3 regions of the Aurantimonas sp. DM33-3 genome follow, and region 1 is predicted to be linked to each of the others. Evidence: predicted binding sites of a transcription regulator. Region 1 holds the regulator's gene; each other region holds the start of a gene.
What was found. The regulator PhoB, encoded in region 1, activates phosphate uptake and scavenging genes when phosphate is short. The targets are predictions, from matches to a motif close to TGTCATNNANCTGTCAT.

Region 1 (6,189 bases):
CATCCGCCTCACGCGCTCTTGCGCCGGTTGCCGGCCGACATGGCCGCCACCGCCGTCTCGATCCGATCCATCGCCTGCCGGACCTCGTCCGCGGTGACGTTGAGCGGCGGCAGCAGGCGCACGACATTGTCGCCCGCCGGCACCGCCAGAAGTCCTTCCTCGCGCATCTGCGCCACGAGTTCGCCGTTCGGCACCTTGGCCTTCAGGCCGATCAGCAGCCCCTCGCCGCGCACCGCCTCGATCACGTCGGGATAGCGGTCCGAAAGCGAGGCCAGCGACTGCTTGAGCTGCAGCGACATGTCGTGGACATGGTCGAGGAAACCGTCGTCCAGCACCACGTCGAGCACGGCGTTGCCGATGGCCATCGCCAGCGGGCTGCCGCCATAGGTGGTGCCATGCGAGCCCGGCGTCATGCCGCTGGCCGCCCGCTCCGTCGCCAGGCACACGCCGAGCGGAAAGCCGCCGCCGATGCCCTTGGCCGAGGCGAGGATGTCGGGTGCGGCGCCCGAATGCTGGTAGGCGAAGAACTTGCCGGTCCGCCCGACGCCGGTCTGCACCTCGTCGTAGATCAGGAGGATGCCGAGATTGTCGCACATCTCGCGCAGGCCCGTCAGGCACATGGGCGGCACGCTGCGAATGCCCCCCTCGCCCTGGATCGGCTCGATCAGGATCGCCGCGACGTCCGGCTGGGCCGCCGCCTCGCGCAGCGCGTCATGGTCGCCGAAGGGCAACTGGTCGAAGCCCTCGACCTTCGGGCCGTAGCCCTCGAGATATTTCTTCTGCCCGCCGGCCGCGATGGTCGCCAGCGTGCGCCCGTGAAAGGCGCCCTCGAAGGTCAGGATGCGATAGCGCTCCGGCGCGCCGTTGACGTAGTGATAGCGCCGCGCGGTCTTGATCGCGCATTCCACCGCCTCGGCGCCGGAATTGGCGAAGAAGGCGCGGTCGGCGAAAGTCGCCGCCGTCAGCCGTTCGGCCATCCGCGTCTGGTCTGGGATCTCGTAGAGATTGGAGACGTGCCACAGCTTCTCGGCCTGCGCCTTCATCGTCTCGACGAGATGCGGATGGGCATGGCCGAGGCAGTTCACCGCGATGCCGCCGCCGAAGTCCATGAAACGTCGGCCGTCGCGGGTCTCCAGCCAGACACCGCTGCCGCGCTCGAAGGCGAGCGGCGCGCGTGCATAGGTCTCGAAGAGTGGCGAGGAATGGTCCGTCGTGTCAGCCATGGCCTTTGACTTTGCTGGATCGTAAGAGTCGGATCCGGTTGTTGTTGCGGGATCGGTCCGGCGCGCGAACCGCTGGGGCGGGATGCTTGAAACGCCAAAGCCTGCCGATGGGGCAGGCTTTCGAGCGTTTTCCGAGACTTCGGAGCTTCCGCTATACCATGGCGAGCCGACGCGGTGTCAATCGAACCGCATTTTCGCCCTGCTTGTCGGTCATAGGCTTGACGAACGTCACGGGCGGCAACAAAGGCTGGGGAAAAGCCCCAAACGATTCCCCTGCGTCCCCGGCGAGCCTTGTCAGCGAGTCCGCGGCTGGGCTATCTTGCCGTCAAGATACTAGATTTCGTGCGGCGGACCTAGTTCCTCAATATATCTTGTGCGTTCTGGCGCGGTCAGCCGTCGCGCTTGTGGAGGGATTCCAGCCGTCGCGACTATGCCGAAAGGAGCTTGCCATGGGCTGGACTGACGAACGCGTGGAGCTGCTCAAGCAGCTCTGGACCGAAGGCCTGAGTGCCAGCCAGATCGCCGACCGCCTGGGCGGCGTCAGCCGCAATGCCGTGATCGGCAAGGTGCACCGCCTGAAACTCGAATCGCGGGCCCGCCAGCCGAATGTCGCGCAGCCGGTCGCCGTCGAGCGCCCTGCCCCGCGCCGCACGGCCGAGGTCGAGACTGTCGAGATGGTGGTGCCGGCCCGTCTGGTCGCCGCCTCGCAGCAGCAGGCCCCGAGCCGCTCCATGCCGCGCACCATGGGCGCCACCGCGCTGAAGATGGAGCCGGAGGAAGAGCTGGAGGTGATGGATCAGCCGCAGGAGCGCGAGAGCGCCGAAGTGGTGCCGATCGCCCGCAAGCTCAGCCTCGTCGAGCTGACCGAGACCACCTGCAAATGGCCGGTCGGCGACCCGATGAAGCCGGACTTCCATTTCTGCGGCAACAACGCCCGCGATGCCTCGCCCTATTGCGCCTATCACGCCAAGCTGGCCTTCCAGCCCTTCTCGGATCGCCGCCGCGCCCGCTAGGCGCCGCAGGCCCCACCGAATGAAAAACACCCCGCGTGGCCAGGCCGCGCGGGGTGTTTGCGTTTCAGGCTCGTGAAGAAGCCGCCCGGCGCCGGGCGGAGACCCGTCAGGCGCCGGCGCTCAGTCGCGTGCGGGCCGGCGCGGCCGGGGACCTGGCGGCGCTGAACTGCTCGTCCAGCGCATAGCCGGCGCCGCGCACGGTGCGGATCGGGTCGCGCTCGCGGCCGCGATTGATCGCCTTGCGCAGCCGGCCGACATGCACGTCCACCGTGCGCTCGTCGACATAGATGTCGCGGCCCCACACGCCGTCGAGCAGCTGCTCGCGGGAGAACACCCGGCCCGGCGACTGCATGAAGAATTCCATCAGCTTGAACTCGGTCGGTCCGAGCTTGAGCTCGCGGCCGGCGCGCCGCACCCGATGGGTCTCGCGGTCGAGGTCGATGTCGCCGGCGACAAGCTGGCTGGAGATCTTCTCGGGCTTGGAGCGGCGCAGCATGGCCCGCACCCGGGCAATCAGCTCCGGCGTCGAGAACGGCTTGACGACATAGTCGTCCGCGCCGACCGACAGGCCGCGCACCCGCTCGCTCTCCTCGCCGCGCGCCGTCAGCATCAGGATCGGCAGGCGCTCGGTCTCCTCGCGCTGGCGCAGCCGCCGGCACAGCTCGACGCCCGAGAGGCCCGGCAGCATCCAGTCGAGGATCAGGAGGTCGGGCACCTCCTCCTTCAGCCGGATGTCGGCCTCGTCGCCCCGGTCGATGACGTCGACGACGTAGCCCTCGGCCTCGAGATTGTACCGCAGGAGAATGCCGAGGGCTTCCTCGTCCTCGACGACGACGATCCGTGCGCTCATCGGTTTCAGCCCCCGTCAGCCTGGCTCGGCGGGTCGTTCGGCACCGGCTGGGTCATCGTCGCCGTGTTGTCGCCCTTCGGCCGCTCGTTCTCGAGCTGCTTGCCGGTCTGGATGTAATAGACCGTCTCGGCGATGTTGGTGGCGTGATCGCCGATCCGCTCGATGTTCTTGGCCGAGAACAGGAGATGGGTGCAGGAGGTGATGTTGCGCGGATCCTCCATCATGTAGGTCAGGAGCTCGCGGAAGATCGAGGTGTACATCGCGTCGATCTGCTCGTCGTTCTCGCGCATGGCGAGCGCGCGCTCGTAGTCCCGCTCGCCATAGGCGTCGAGCACTTCCTTGAGCTGCTCCAGCGCCATTTCCGACAGATGCTCGATGCCGCGCACCAGCTGCACCGGATGGGCATGGTCGTGGACCGCGATCACCCGCTTGGCGATGTTCTTGGCCAGGTCGCCGATCCGCTCCAGGTCGTTGGAGATGCGGATGGCGCCGACGATCTCGCGCAGGTCGACGGCCATCGGCTGGCGCTTGGCGATGGTCATGATCGCCCGCTCGTCGAGCGCCCGCTGGGCATCGTCCAGCAGCAGATCGTCGGCGACCACCGACTGGGCCAGCCCCCAGTCGCTGCGCATCAGCGCGGCGACCGACTGTTCGACCATCCGCTCGGCCATCCCACCCATTTCCGAGATCCGGCGGACGATCAGCTTCAGCTCGTCTTCGTAGGACGTGACTGTATGTTCGGTCATGGGCATGACGCTTCCTTGCCTTCGTTCAGCCGAAGCGGCCGGTGATGTAGTCCTGGGTGCGCTTGTCGTCCGGGTTGGAGAACATCTTCTCCGTCGGGCCGACCTCCACCAGATAGCCGAGATGGAACATCGCCGTGCGCTGCGAGACGCGCGCCGCCTGCTGCATCGAATGGGTGACGATGACGATGGTGTAGTTCTGCTTCAGCTCGTCGATCAGTTCCTCGACCTTGGCGGTCGCGATCGGATCGAGGGCCGAACAGGGCTCGTCCATCAGGATCACCTCGGGCGACACCGCGATGGCGCGGGCGATGCACAGGCGCTGCTGCTGGCCGCCCGACAGGCCGGTGCCCGGCTCGGCGAGCCGGTCCTTGACCTCTTCGTAGAGGCCGGCCTTGCGCAGGCTGGTGACGACGATCTCCTCGAGCTCGGCCTTGGTCGAGGCGAGCCCGTGGATCTTCGGACCGTAGGCGACATTGTCGAAGATCGACTTCGGAAACGGGTTGGGCTTCTGGAAGACCATGCCGACCCGCGCCCGCAGCTCGACCACGTCGATCGCCGGATCGTAGACGTCCTCGCCGTCCAGGGTGATCTTGCCGCCCACCCTGGCGATGTCGATCGTGTCGTTCATCCGGTTCAGGCAGCGCAGGAAGGTCGACTTGCCGCAGCCCGACGGTCCGATGAGCGCCGTCACCTGGTTCTCCTCGACATCGAGATCGATGTCGTAGAGCGCCTGCTTGGGACCGTAATGGACGGTCACCTTCTCGGATCGCATCTTGATCGGACGGGTAGGTTGCACGGCAGGCCCTTTCGCTAACGACACCTGGATATTTTCCATCATGGGAGTCTCCTGTCGCATATCTACCAGCGCCGTTCGAGACGGCGTCGCAGAAGGACCGCCGTAAGGTTCATGATCGAGAGGAAGGCCAGGAGCACGCAGATGGCCGCACTGGTGCGCGCCACGAAGCCGCGTTCCGGGCTGTCGAACCAGATGAAGATCTGGGTCGGAAGCGCCGTCGAGGGATCGAGAGGACCCGACGGGGCCGAGGTGATGAAGGCGTTCATGCCGATCAGCAGCAGCGGGGCCGCCTCGCCGAGCGCCTGGGCCAGGCCGATGATCACCCCGGTGAGGATGCCCGGCAGGGCCAGCGGCAGGACGTGATGGCCGATCACCTGCATCTCCGAGGCGCCGACACCGCGCGCCGCCTCGCGGATCGAGGGCGGCACCGCCTTCAAGGCGTTCCGGGTGACGATGATGATCGTCGGCAGGGTCATCAGCGACAGCACCATGCCGCCGACCAGCGGCACCGAACGCGGCAGTCCGAAGACGCCGATGAACAGCGCGAGGCCGAGGAGACCGAAGACGATCGAGGGCACCGCCGCCAGGTTGTTGATGTTGATCTCGATGAAGTCCGTGAACCGGTTCTTCGGCGCGAACTCCTCCAGATAGACGGCCGCGCCGACCCCGACGGGAACGCTGATCAGGAAACAGACCAGCAGCAGGAAGAACGAACCGATGATCGCGCCCTTCAGGCCGGCGAGCTCCGGGAAGCGGCTATCCGCCTCGGTGACGAGGCCCCAGTCGACGGACGAGCGGATCAGCCCGGCCTCTTCCAGCTGCTTGAAGCGGGCCAGCGCCGCGTCGTCGAGGCGCCGGTTGGCTTCGGCCTGGTCGGCGTTCACGACGCCTTCGAACAATTGCTCGTAGGGGTCTGACACCGGCACCCACACCGATGTCGTCTGGCCCTTGAGCTGCGGGTCCGCGGCGACGAGGTCGCGCAGCATGAACTGCGCGCCGTTGCTCAGGATGCCGGTCACCGCCCGCCGTTCCGCGCGCCCGTCCGTCTCCGGGAACAGGGCGAGCAGGGAATTGTTGGCGAGCGAATTGAAGTTGATGTCGTCCTCGGCGGGGATGGCCACGTCGAGCTTCACCTCGGTCCGCGTCCAGGCCGGAAGCGAGGTCGAGACGACCGAGCCGATCAGGGTCGCGAGCATCAGCAGCGCGAACGCGATCGCGACGCCGCCGTAGATCTTCAGCCGGGTCTGCGCCGACTTGCGCTTGCCGAGGCTGGCCCTGACGAGATCACGGGAATGCGTGCCCGGCCGGCCCGAGGGGAATGCGCCTGCTTGGGTAGCGTCAGTCATATTGTTCCCGATACTTCCGGACAATCTGGATTGCGACGAGGTTGAGCATCAGCGTCATGAGGAAGAGCGTCAGCCCGAGGCCGAAGGCGGCCAGCGTCTTGGGACTGTCGAAGGACGTGTCGCCGGTCAGAAGCGCCACGATCTGCACCGTGACGGTGGTGACGCCTTCCAGCGGATTGGCGGTGAGGTTCGCGGTCAGGCCCGCGGCCATGACC
Region 2 (6,189 bases), on a different contig from region 1:
TGTCCAGCGAGACGCCCTTCACGGCCTCCACATTGCCGGCATAGACCTTGCGCACGTCCCTCAGTTCGATGCCTGCCAAGTTTACTTCTCCGCTTCGACGAGGCCGCGTACGAACCAGCGCTGCATCAGGACGACGACCAGGACGGGGGGCGCGATCGCCAGGATCGCCGTCACCATGACCAGATGCCATGGCGTATCGGCGTCGGCGAAGGACACCATCTTCTTCAGGGCGATGACGATCGTGTTCATCTGGTTGTCGTTGGTGACGAGCAGCGGCCACAGATACTGCGTCCAGCCATAGATGAAGAGGATCACGAACAGCGCCGCGATATTGGTCTTGGAGAGCGGCAACAGGATGTCGCGGAAGAAGCGCATCGGCCCCGCCGCGTCGACCCGCGCCGCCTCCACCAGTTCGGACGGGATGGTCATGAAGAACTGCCGGAACAGGAGCGTCGCGGTGGCCGAGGCGATCAGCGGCAGGATCAGCCCGGCATAGGTGTCGATCATGCCGAGATCGACCATCACCTTGTAGGTCGGCAGGATGCGCACCTCGACCGGCAGCATCAGCGTGATGAAGATCAGCCAGAAGAAGGTCATGCGCAGCGGGAAGCGGAAGAACACGATCGCGAAGGCGGACAGGATCGAGATGACGATCTTGCCCACCGCGATGCCCAGCGCCATCACCGAGGTGTTGAACAGCAGGGTCCAGACGCTGACGCCGCCGATCCGGTCGACGCCGCCGAACAGCGCCTCGCCGTAATTGTCGAAAAACTGGTCGCCCGGCACCAGCGGCAGCGGCGGCCGCAGGATGGTCTGCAGCGTCTGCGTCGAGGCGACGAAGGTGTAGTAGATCGGGAAGGCGACGATCGCCAGGCCCAGCACGAGAAGCACGTGGGCGACCGGCCGGCCGATGGGGCTGCGTTCGATCATGGTCGGCGGTTCCGGGGATCAGCCATAGTGCACCCGCCGTTCCACGTAGCGGAACTGCACCGCCGTCAGGGCGATGACGATCGCCATCAGGATCACCGACTGGGCCGCCGAGCTGCCGAGGTCGAGATTCACGAAGCCGTCGATATAGACCTTGTAGACCAGCGTCTCGGTGGCGCGCGCCGGCCCGCCGGCGGTGACCGCGTCGATGATGCCGAAGGTGTCGAAGAAGGCGTAGACCGTGTTGACGACGAGCAGGAAGAAGGTCGTCGGCGCGATCAGCGGGAAGACGATGGTCCAGAACCGCTTGGTCGAGCCGGCCCCGTCGATGGCGGCGGCCTCGGTCAGGGATTTCGGGATCGACTGCAGCGCCGCGACGAAGAACAGGAAGTTGTAGCTGATCTGCTTCCAGGCGGCCGCCACCACCACCAGCAGCATCGCCTGGTCACCGTTCAAGAGCGGGTCCCAGTTGTAGCCCGACCGGCGCAGCATGTAGGCGAAGGTGCCCATGGCGGGGTTGAACATGAACAGCCACAACATGCCGGCGACGGCGGGCGCCACCGCATAGGGCCAGATCAGCAGGGTGCGGTAGAAGCCCTTGCCGCGCACGACCTTCTCGGCCGCCGACGCCAGCAGCAGCGCCAGCGCCATGGCGAGGATCGCGGTGGAGAAGGAGAAGATCGCCGTGACCTTCACCGCATTGAGATAGCCGGGATCGCTCAGCACCGAGCGGAAATTGGCGAGGCCGACGAAGGTCGTCTTCAGCCCGAACGGATCCTGGCGCAGCACCGACTGGTAGAGCGCCTGGCTGGCCGGCCAGTAGAAGAACACCAGCGTGATCGCCACCTGCGGCGCGAGCAGCAGATAGGGCAGCCATTTGTTGGGAAAGACGGCTTTCGACACGGCGTCTCTGGGACTGGGCCGCCGCGCATGGCGCGTGACGACGGGAAAAGGGCGACAGGCAGAACAACGCCGGGCGGTCGAACCGCCCGGCGTCGGTGACTTTGGCGCTTACTGCGCTTCGGCGATCGCCTCGTTGCCGAGTTCGACGATCTTGTCGAGCGCGGCCTGGGCGTCCTGCTGGCCCGACAGCATCAGCTCGAACTGCTCGTTCTCGATGTCGCGCAGCTGCGGCAGGTTCGGCAGGCGCACGCCCTTGGAGTTCTCGGTCGGCTCCTTGCCCATCATCTGCAGGATCGGCGTCTCGCGGCCCGGGTTCTTCTCGTAGAAGCCCGAATCCTTGGTCGCCTCGTAGGCGTCCATGGTCACCGGCAGGTAACCCGACACCTGGTGCAGGCGCGACTGGATCTCGGTCTGGGACAGGAAGTTGAAGAACTCCGCGATGCCCTTGTACTCCTCGTCGGACTTGCCGCCGAAGACCCAGAGGCTGGCACCGCCCGGGATGGTGTTCTGCGGCGCGCCCTCGGCATTGGCGTCATAGGGAAGCTGGCCGATGCCGTAGTTCATGCCCGACTTGACGATGTCGCCGAGACCGCCGGAGGATTCCGTCAGGATCCCGCACTCGCCCGACAGGAAGAGCTGCTTGGCTTCCGAGGTGCGGCCGCCGTAGCGGAAGACGCCGTCCTTGGCGAGATCGGCGATGTCCTGGAAGTGCTGGACATAGAGCGGCTCGTTGAGCTTCAGCTCGACGTCGGTGCCGGCCAGGCCGTTCTCGTTGGTGCCATAGGCCACGTTGTTCCACGCCGCGAAATTCTCGAGGTGGATCCAGGTCAGCCAGGTCGAGGTGTAGCCGCACTCGGCCGCGCCCGATTCCTTGATGGTGCGGGCCGCCGCGAACACGTCCTGCCAAGTCTCCGGCGGGCTGTCGACGTCGAGGCCGGCTTTCTCGAAGATGTCCTTGTTGTAGTACAGGATCGGCGACGAGGAATTGTACGGGAAGGACAGCATCGTGCCGTCCGGCTTGGAGTAATAGGCGACGATGCCGGGCAGGTAGTTCGACTTGTCGAAGTTGTAGCCGCCGGCTTCCAGGACGTCGGCGACCGGCATGACCGCACCCTCGGCGCCCATCATCACGCCGGTGCCCACGTCGAAGACCTGGATGATCGCCGGCGGCTGCTTGGCGCGGAAGGCGGCGATGCCGGCGTTCAGCGTCTCGGGATAGGTGCCCTTGAAGACCGGGGTGATCTTGTAGGCGTCCTGGCTCTCGTTGAATTCCTTGGCGAGCGTGTCAACGACTTCGTTGTTGGCTCCCGACATCGCGTGCCACCACTGCAGCTCGGTCACGGCGATGGCCTGACCTGCGCCAGCGACCAGCGCGCCCAGCGCGACGGCGGCGCCCAGAATTTTGCGGTTCATCATGTTTCCTCACCCTTGATGCGACTCTCGGGCCCTGTTGCCGAGCTCGTTGCAAGCCGCTTCTCTAGGAGTGCTTCAAAACCGATCGGTGACACAAGCATGAAGGTTCGATGACAGTGGAAAAACTCGGTATGGCGGCTGTAACGACCGTGATCCGGCGCACGTCGTGCGCCTGTTGGCGGCCGTCAGCCGGATTCAGGCTGCAACGTGCGAACCGCGCAGCACTGGCCCGCGCAAGCTGCGGCGGCATTCCCAAAATCGTTCGCAAGGATTAGGACATGTCCCCGTGCGCGTCCGCCGGAGGGGGCAGGGCCCGCGTGCCAAATGCCATTGGGGAGATACGCATGGCCTTGATCACCTATCTGACGAAGATCCAGTTCGAGGTCGGCGCCGCCAGCCTGCTCGGCGCGGAATTGCGCGAACTGGGCGTGCGCACGCCGATGATCGTCGCCGACAAGGGGATCGTCGCGGCGGGGCTGGTGGGGCGGGTGCTGTCGGCCGGCGGCCTGCCTGTCGACACGGTGGTCTTCGAGGGCACGCCCGAGAACCCGACCGAAGCGGCGGTCAACGCGGCGCTGGCGCTCTATCGCGAGCATGGCTGCGACAGCCTCGTGGCGATCGGTGGCGGCTCGCCCATCGACCTGGCCAAGGCGGTGTCGCTGCTGGCCACCCATGCCGGACCGCTGGAACAATACGCCGCGATCCTCGGTGGCATTCCGAAGATCACCGCGAACAAGCCGCCGCTGATCGCCATTCCGACGACCGCGGGCACCGGCAGCGAGGTCGGGCGCGCCGCGCTCGTCACGCTCGACGACGGACGCAAGCTCGGCTTCATCTCGCCGCACATGATTCCGAGCGTTGCGATCTGCGATCCGGAACTGACCGTCGGCCTGCCCTCGGGGCTGACCGCCGCGACCGGCATGGACGCCGTCACCCACTGCATCGAGACCTATCTGTCGCCGCGCTACAATCCGCCGGCAGAGGCGATCGCGCTGGACGGGCTGGCCCGCGCCATGCGCTGGATCCGCCGGGCGACGGAGGCCGGCGACGACATCACCGCGCGCAGCGAGATGATGATGGCGGCGCTGCAGGGCGGCATGACCTTCCAGAAGGGGCTCGGCGCGGTCCACTCGCTGTCGCATCCGCTGGGCGGACTGAAGAGCGTGCGCCTGCATCACGGCACGATCAACGCCATCCTGCTGCCGGCGGTGCTGCGCTACAACGCGCCATCCGCCGAGGAGAAATACCGGGCGCTGGCCGCTGCGATGGGGCTGGAGGCGGGCGCCGATCTGGCCGCGGCGATCACCGCGCTCAACCGCGATCTCGCCATGCCGACGACCCTGTCGGAAATGAACGTGCCGCGCGACTGCTTCGGCCTCGTCGCCGAGGGCGCCGAGCGCGACCACTCGACGGCCACCAATCCGCGCCCGGCCGTCACAGCCGACTTCCTGAAACTGCTCGAAGAGGCCTATTGAGCCGAAAGGCGCAACGCCTGGCTCGGGAGGTTATCGAGGATTGACGAACCGGGCGCCGGGCGCCCGGTCGTCATTGGCTGGATCAGCCCTTCGGCTTGGGCCGCGGACGGCGTGGCTTGGCGCTGCCGGGACCGGTGCCGCCCTTGCGGTTGAACGGCTTCTTGCTGAAGCCGCCCTTGCGGTCGGAATCGCCCCCGCCCGGTGCGCCCGTCGGGGAGATGGTGATGTCGTCGCCGTCGCTGACTTCGGCGGCATCGGCAAAGCGCTTGGCGACGCTCTCGGAGATCTCGAACTTCGTCTCGCGATCGAAGATCTTGATCATGCCGATCTCCTGCCGGGTGATCTTGCCGCGGCGGCACAGCAGCGGCAGGATCCACTTCGGATCGGCGTTGTTGCGGCGGCCGACATCCATGTGGAACCACACCATCGGGCCGCTGGCCTGATCGCGCTCCTTGCGCGGCGTGCGTTCCTTGCCGGCGAAATCCTTGCCGGCCTTCGGGTCGGGGCCGAAGCCGGGATCGAAGACGTCCTCGGGCGCCGGCAGGCGCGAGCGATAGAGCCGTGCCAGCGCTGCGGCGACGGCTTCGGGCGAATGCTTCTCCAGGAGGCTGCGGGCGACGGCGAGATATTCCTCGCTGGACTCCTGCGCCAGCACGGGATCGGTCAGAAGCCGGTCTTCGTCGAGCTTGCGGATCGCGTCGGCCGAGGGCGTGCCGCCCCATTCGGCCCGGATGCGCGCTTCGGCCAGAAGCCGCTCGGCCTTGCGGCGGCGCGAGATCGGCACCAGCAGAACCGAGATGCCCTTGCGCCCGGCGCGGCCGGTGCGGCCACTGCGGTGCTGCAGGGTTTCGGCGTCGCTCGGCAGATCGGCGTGAATGACCAGCGCGAGACCCGGCAGGTCGATGCCGCGCGCCGCAACGTCGGTGGCCACACATACCCGCGCACGCCCGTCGCGTAGCGCCTGCATGGCCTGGTTGCGCTCGGCCTGGCCGAGTTCGCCCGACAGCGTCACCGCCGAAAAGCCGCGCTCCAGAAGGCCGGAGGACAGATGGCGCACCGCCTCGCGGGTGTTGCAGAACACGATCGCGCTCGGCGCATCGTTGTAGCGCAGGACGTTGACGACGGCATGTTCCAGCTCGTTCGGCGCGATCCGGATCGCCTTGTATTCGATGTCGGCATGGGCTTCGCTGCTGCGCGTCGCCTCGATGCGCAGGGCGTCGCGCTGGTAGCGCTTGGCCATGGACGAGATCAGCTTCGGCAGCGTCGCCGAGAACAGCAGCGTGCGGCGCTCGCGCGGGGTGGCCTCCAGCAGGAACTCCAGATCCTCCCGGAAGCCGAGATTGAGCATCTCGTCGGCTTCGTCGAGCACCAGCGCCTTCAGGCCGCCGATCTGCAGGGCGCCGCGTTCGAGATGGTCGCGCAGGCGGCCGGGCGTGCCGACGACGATGTGGGCGCCCTGGGCGAGCTTGCG
Region 3 (6,189 bases), on a different contig from region 1:
ACGCCGGGTGATGATCAACGACCACCGCACCGTGGTCTTCCGCTGATCGGAGCGGTCGGTCCCGCCTCGGGCGGGCTCGGCTGCCTTTGCCGACGTCGCGTCGTCCGGCTGGAGCGCGAAGACGTCGGCCGGTGAGAAGTGCAGATCGACCTGCGCGCCGCGCGCCGGCGGCGGCGTCGTCGGTCGGTTGAAGGTGTCGGCGAGGACCGTGCCGCCGGCGACATTCAGTTTCAGCCGCACCACCGAGCCGAGGAAATGCGCGTCCTCGACCACGCCGACGAGCCGGTTGGTCCGGTCCGGCGACGCCTCCAGCCGCATCGCCTCGGGGCGAAGCGCCAGGGTCACCGGCGTACCCGCAGCACCGAGAGGCGGTTCGGCGAGGATGATCGGGCAGCCCTCGACCATGACCGATCCGTCCGCCGCGACGATCCCCTCGACCCGGCTCAGCGTGCCGACGAACCCCGCGACGAAGCGGCTTTGCGGCCGGTTGTAGATGGCGAAGGGCGCGTCGCACTGTTCGATCCGGCCTTCGCTCATCACCACGATGCGGTCAGACATGGACAGCGCCTCCTCCTGGTCGTGGGTGACGAAGATGGTGGTGATGCCGAGTTCGCGTTGCAGCGCGCGGATTTCCTCGCGCAGCGACAGGCGGATCTTGGCGTCGAGGGCAGACAGGGGCTCGTCGAGCAGCAGCACCCGCGGGCTCGGCGCGAGCGCGCGGGCCAGCGCAACACGCTGCTGCTGGCCGCCAGAGAGCTGGTAGGGGTAGCGGTCGCCAAGATGCGGCAGGCCGATCAGCGTCAGCATCTCCTCGACGCGCGCCACGACGTCCGGCTTCGACCGGCCTGCGACCTTCAGGCCGAAGGCGACATTGTCGGCCACCGACAGGTTGGGAAACAGCGCGTAGGCCTGGAACACCATGCCGATCCGCCGCCGGTTCGGCGCCAGCGCGGTCACGTCCTCGCCGTCGATAACGATGCGGCCCGCCGAGGGCGTCTCGAAGCCCGCGATCATGCGCAGCATCGTCGTCTTGCCGCAGCCGGAGGGGCCGAGGAAGGACACGAACTCGCCCTTCGCCACGTCGAGGGAGAAGTCGCCCACCACGGTGCTCTGGCCGAAGCTCTTGGACACGCCGTGAATTTCCAGAAAGCTCATCGCGCGGCACGCCTTGCAAGCTTGAACAGGGAACGCCCGGAGCGCCGCCGACCCGGCGCGCGGTTGGCGAAGAGCTGCAGCAGCCCCATGCAGGCCCAGGTGATGGCGAAGGCGATCATCGCCAGCGCCGCCGGCTCGTAGGCCCGGTTGGCGCCGATCAGGGCGAGATAGGGGCCGAAGGCCGGGCGGTTGAGAAGGCTCGCCAGCACGAACTCCCCGATGACGATGGCGAAGGTCAGGAAGGCGCCGGACAGGACCGCGGCCCGCACATTGGGCAGGATCACCCGGAACAGGATCGTCGAACGCTTCGCCCCGAGGCTTTCGGCCGCCTCGGTCAGGGTGCGGATGTCGATCGCCGCCATGCCGGTGTCCACGGCCCGGAACATGTAGGGCAGCGACAGCACCACATAGCCGAAGACGAGAAGGAGGTTGGTTCCGCCCGCACTGTTGGTGAAGGGCAGCCAGGACGACGAATTGTAGAGCCTGATATAGCCGAAGACGAGGACGATGGGCGGGATGACCAGCGGCAGCAGGGTGATGAACTCCACCAGCGGCCGCAGCTTCGCAAAGCGCAGGCGGACCCAGTAGGCCGTCGGCACGACGAGCAGCGCGCCGAGGACGATGGTGGCCAGGGCCGCGATGACGGAGAAGGCGAAGGTCGTGCGGAACTGCGGGTCGGCGAAGACCACACGGTACGCCTCGAAGCTCCAGATGCCGCGCAGCATCGACAGCGAAAACTCGAAGGTCGCGACCAGCGGCAGGACGAAATAGAGGGCGCCGAGGAGGACGATCACGGCCGGTCCGATGCGCGAGGCCGTCATCGCTGCCACCGTTCGGCGCGCGCGCGCAGCCACAGATAGAGAAGGTTGGAGCAGCCGGTGATGACGATCATGCCGAAGGCCAGCGCGTAGCCGAGATTGGGATTGTAGAGAACGTCGCCGCGGATCTGCGCATAGAGCAGGATCGGCACGATGTTCAGCGACGATCCGGTCAGCGCATATGCGGTGGCGATGGCGCCGAAGGAATTGGCGAAGAGCAGGAGGAAGCAGCCGAGGATCGACGGCGCCAGCACCGGCAGCGCCACCATGCGCCAGTATTGCCAGCGCGTTGCCCCGAGGATCGACGCGGCCTCGCGCCATTCGCCCTTCAGCCCGTCGAGGGCCGGCGTGACGATGAGCACCATCAGCGGAATCTGGAAATAGAGATAGGTGATCGTCAGCCCCCAGAAGGACAGGAGGTTGAAGCCGAGAGCGTAGATGTTGACGCCCGCCGCCTCCTTCAGGAACAGCGTCACCAGTCCGAGCCTGCCGAGGGTGGCCAGGAAGGCGAACGCCAGCGGGATGCCGGCGAAGTTCGAGGCGACGCCCGAGAAGGTGACCACGGTGGGACGGATCCAGGCCGGCAGACGGCCGTGGACGATGGCGTGGGCGAGGAAGAAGCCGATCAGCGCGCCCAGCGCCGCCGAGGCGAGGCTGACCTGGATCGAGATGGCGTAGGCCGCCATGATCTGCGGCGTGAACAGGCCGAGAATGTTGTCGAAGGTGAAGGCGCCGCTGCGGTCCTGGAAGGCGCCGGCGACGAGGTAGAGCGTCGGCCCGATCAGGAACAGGATGGCGAAGCCGAAGAAGGGTGCGAGGCCCAGCCAGGCGAGGGAACGCGAAGGCCGGCGCGACGGCGCCGCGTCCGTTTCGCCGTGGGCGGTCCCAGCCGTGGCTGCGTCGATGGCTGCGCCCATGATCCCCCGCTGCTGACAAATCGGGACGGAGGGGGCGGCGAACGGGCCGCCCCTTCCGAACTCGCTGTGTTGTTACTGGACGGTGGCGCCGACGACGCTGTCCCACTTGGCGGCGATCTCGGCCTTGGCGGCGTTCTGATCGTCGAGGGTCGGGAACACGGCCTTCTCGTAGGCTTCGGCCGGCGGCAGCTTGTCGAGCAGGTCCTGCGGGATCTTGCCGGCCTTCGACATGGCGTTGAAGCGGATCGGGTGGCAGTAGCCCTTCAGCCAGGTCAGCTGGCCCTCGTCGGAATACAGATACTCCATCCACAGCTTGGCGGCGTTCGGATGCGGCGCGTAGGCGCTGATTGCCTGCACATAGACGCCGGCGACGACGCCGTCGGACGGCACCACGACCTCGATCGGCGGGTTGCCGTTGAGATTGTCGCGCATCGACAGGAGGTTGTAGTCCCAGTTCATCGCGACCGGCGTGGTGCCCTGGGCGATCGGGGCCGCCTCGGCGTCGACGGTCACGAAGTTACCGGCTTCGTTGAGTTCCTTGAAGAACTCGAGGCCGGCCGTCGCGGCCTCCATGCCGGTCTTGCCGCCCCGGGCGATGCCGGCTGCATAGAGCGACATGATGGCGTTGTTGGCGCTGCGCGGATCACCGGCAAGGGCGACCGAATTGGCGTAGTCGGACTTGAGGAGATCCTCGAAGCTCTGCGGCGCGGTGTCGATGACGTCCTTGTTGATGCCGAAGGCCAGCACGCCGTAATAATCGCCGTACCAGTAACCGTCGGCATCCTTGGCGTCGTCCGGAATCTCGTCCCAGGTCGCGACCTTGTAGGGCATCAGCAGGTCTTCGGCCTTGGCAGACGGGCCGAATGACAGGCCGACATCGATGACGTCTGGCGCCTGCGGGCCGGTGTTGCCCTTGTTGGCCTTGATCGCCTCGATCTCGTCGCCCGAGCCCGCATTCGGGTTCAGCTCGTTGATCTCGATGCCGTACTTGGCCTTGAAGCCCTCGATCATCTCGCCGTAATTGCACCAGTCGTGCGGCAGCGCGATCGTGGTGAGCTGGCCTTCCTTCTTGGCGGCGGCAACGAGATCGTCCATCGACATCTCGCCGGACTGGGCGAAGGCGAGGCTGGTGGACAGCGACAGGACCGTCGCCAGTGCCGTCGTGGACATGCGGGAAATCTTCATGGGTCACCCTCTGGGGAGCCGCGGCCATTGACGGCGCGGGCGAAAAACCGGACTGCGCCTCCGTTGCGGGGAAGCGCCAGTCCGGTAGCACCGGCCCATGACAGTTGCGTGTCGCATGCATCGCCGGGGCCACTGGCGCACAGGGCTTGCCGGTGTCATCAAGCGGACAGGCGCGGGCGCTAGAAGCGGCCGCGATCCGCGCCGGTCCCCGCTGTCGCCGCGACCTTCGGGTGCCGTGCGACACCTCCGCAGGGTGGCCGGATCGAAATGCCGCTTATATCCCCCGCGGACCCACCCTCTCCCGCGACCAAGCCGAACGCGAGCGTCGCCGACCGACATGCCCTTCCGCTGCCCTCCAGTCCCAGGACCCTGACCATGCGCGCCGCGATCTATTTCACGCCCCCCGCCGGCGCGCCGCTGACCCGCACCGCCGCCGAATGGCTGGGCCGCAGCGCCTTCGACGGCGAGCCGACCCGAGACCCCGATCCCACCGTCGATCCGCTCGTCGCCTCACCGGCGCGCTACGGCTTTCATGCGACCATGCGCGCGCCGTTCCGGCTTGCCGAGGGCGTCGATCTGTCCGAGGTGGATGCGCGGCTGGCGGCCTTTTGCGCCTCGCGCGACCCGGTGCGGATCGCAGAGCTTGTGCTGGCGAGGCTCGGGCCGTTCTTCGCGCTGGTACCTGAGACCACGCCACCGGCCCTCGGCGAACTGGAATCGGCCGTCGTCCGCAGCTTCGAGCCGCTGCGCGCCCCCGCCACGGCCGAGGAAATCGCGCGCCGCAAGCCGCACAAGCTGACCGAACGCCAGCGCGACTATCTGGAGAGATGGGGCTATCCTCACGTCTTCGAGGAATTCCGCTTCCACATGACCCTGACCGGCAAGGTTCCGGCCGCCGAGCGCAAGCCCGTCGAAGCGCGGCTGCGCGACAGATTCGCCCCATTCGATGGCGCCCCGCTTGCCATCGACCATCTGGCTCTCTTCATGGAGCCGGAGCCGGGCGCACCGTTCCGCGTCCATTCGGTCCATCCGTTCCGCCGCCCTTCGGAAGAAGCCTGACATGCCCGACGAGACCATCCTCACCAATGCCCGCATCGTCACGCCGGAAGCGGTGATCGACGGCCATGTGGTCTTGCGCGACGGCGTGATCGCCGGCTTCGCCGAAGGCCCGGCCACCGGCGAGGACATGGGCGGCGACATCCTCATCCCCGGCCTCGTCGAACTGCACACCGACCATATCGAGGGCCATTTCAATCCGCGGCCGCGGGTGATGTGGAACAAGATGGCCGCCATCCAGGCGCACGACAATCAGATCGCCGGCTCCGGCATCACGACCGTCTTCGACGCGCTCAGGGTCGGCACCGAGGAGAACGGCACGCTGACCGCCGACGACATGGCGGAGATGGGCCGGACCATCGACCGCGCCGTCGCCGAAGGGCGGGTGCGGGCCGACCATTACATCCATCTGCGCTGCGAGGTCTCGGCGGCGGACGTGGTCGAGGGCTTCGACAAGATCGCCGCCAATCCGCGGCTGAAGCTGGTGTCGCTGATGGATCATGCGCCCGGCCAGCGCCAGTTCGCCGACATGGACGCCTATCGCGCCTATTTCCAGAAGAAGCTGAACCTGTCGGATGCCGATTTCGACGCCTTCAGCGCCCGCCGGCTTGCCGAATCCGAGCGCCATGCGCCGCCCGCCCGGCGCGCCATCGCCGGGGTCTGCCGCGAGCGCGGCATCGCTGTCGCCTCCCATGACGACGCCACCGCCGCCCATGTCGCCGAAGCCATCGAGCTGGGCACCCGCATCGCCGAGTTCCCGACGACGGTCGAGGCGGCCGCCGCTTCGCGGGAGGCCGGGCTGCACGTCCTGATGGGCGCGCCCAATATCGTGCGCGGCGGATCGCATTCCGGCAATGTCTCGGCGATCGACCTCCTGCGCCGGGGCACCCTCGACATCCTGTCCTCGGACTATGTTCCCTTCTCCATGTTGCAGGCGGTGTTCGCTTTGGCCGAGAGCGGCGAATGCGACCTGCCGGCGGCGATCCGGCTGGTCACCGCCAATCCGGCCGCCGCCGTCGGCCTCGCGGATCGCGGCGCCATCGCCCGGGGGCTGCGCG

Region 2: the regulator PhoB is predicted to act here: its motif matches at 3,343-3,359, upstream of ugpB (sn-glycerol-3-phosphate ABC transporter substrate-binding protein UgpB).
Region 3: the regulator PhoB is predicted to act here: its motif matches at 4,173-4,189, upstream of H9Q09_RS04480 (DUF1045 domain-containing protein).

The regions. Positions count from the first base shown of each region.
Region 1 is NZ_JACSGS010000003.1:71,850-78,038, forward strand. It holds gene H9Q09_RS05340 (aspartate aminotransferase family protein) at 9-1,223, opposite strand; gene H9Q09_RS05345 (GcrA family cell cycle regulator) at 1,673-2,236, shown strand; gene phoB (phosphate regulon transcriptional regulator PhoB) at 2,343-3,086, opposite strand; gene phoU (phosphate signaling complex protein PhoU) at 3,092-3,838, opposite strand; gene pstB (phosphate ABC transporter ATP-binding protein PstB) at 3,858-4,670, opposite strand; gene pstA (phosphate ABC transporter permease PstA) at 4,691-5,974, opposite strand; gene pstC (phosphate ABC transporter permease subunit PstC) at 5,967-6,189, opposite strand, start outside.
Region 2 is NZ_JACSGS010000002.1:377,260-383,448, reverse strand. It holds gene H9Q09_RS04560 (sn-glycerol-3-phosphate import ATP-binding protein UgpC) at 1-79, opposite strand, end outside; gene ugpE (sn-glycerol-3-phosphate ABC transporter permease UgpE) at 82-930, opposite strand; gene ugpA (sn-glycerol-3-phosphate ABC transporter permease UgpA) at 949-1,830, opposite strand; gene ugpB (sn-glycerol-3-phosphate ABC transporter substrate-binding protein UgpB) at 1,939-3,246, opposite strand; gene H9Q09_RS04540 (iron-containing alcohol dehydrogenase) at 3,588-4,718, shown strand; gene H9Q09_RS04535 (DEAD/DEAH box helicase) at 4,801-6,189, opposite strand, start outside.
Region 3 is NZ_JACSGS010000002.1:362,692-368,880, forward strand. It holds gene purU (formyltetrahydrofolate deformylase) at 1-46, shown strand, start outside; partial or broken gene H9Q09_RS04460 (ABC transporter ATP-binding protein) at 121-1,155, opposite strand; gene H9Q09_RS04465 (ABC transporter permease) at 1,152-1,976, opposite strand; gene H9Q09_RS04470 (ABC transporter permease subunit) at 1,973-2,890, opposite strand; gene H9Q09_RS04475 (ABC transporter substrate-binding protein) at 2,963-3,991, opposite strand; gene H9Q09_RS04480 (DUF1045 domain-containing protein) at 4,451-5,134, shown strand; gene H9Q09_RS04485 (alpha-D-ribose 1-methylphosphonate 5-triphosphate diphosphatase) at 5,136-6,189, shown strand, end outside.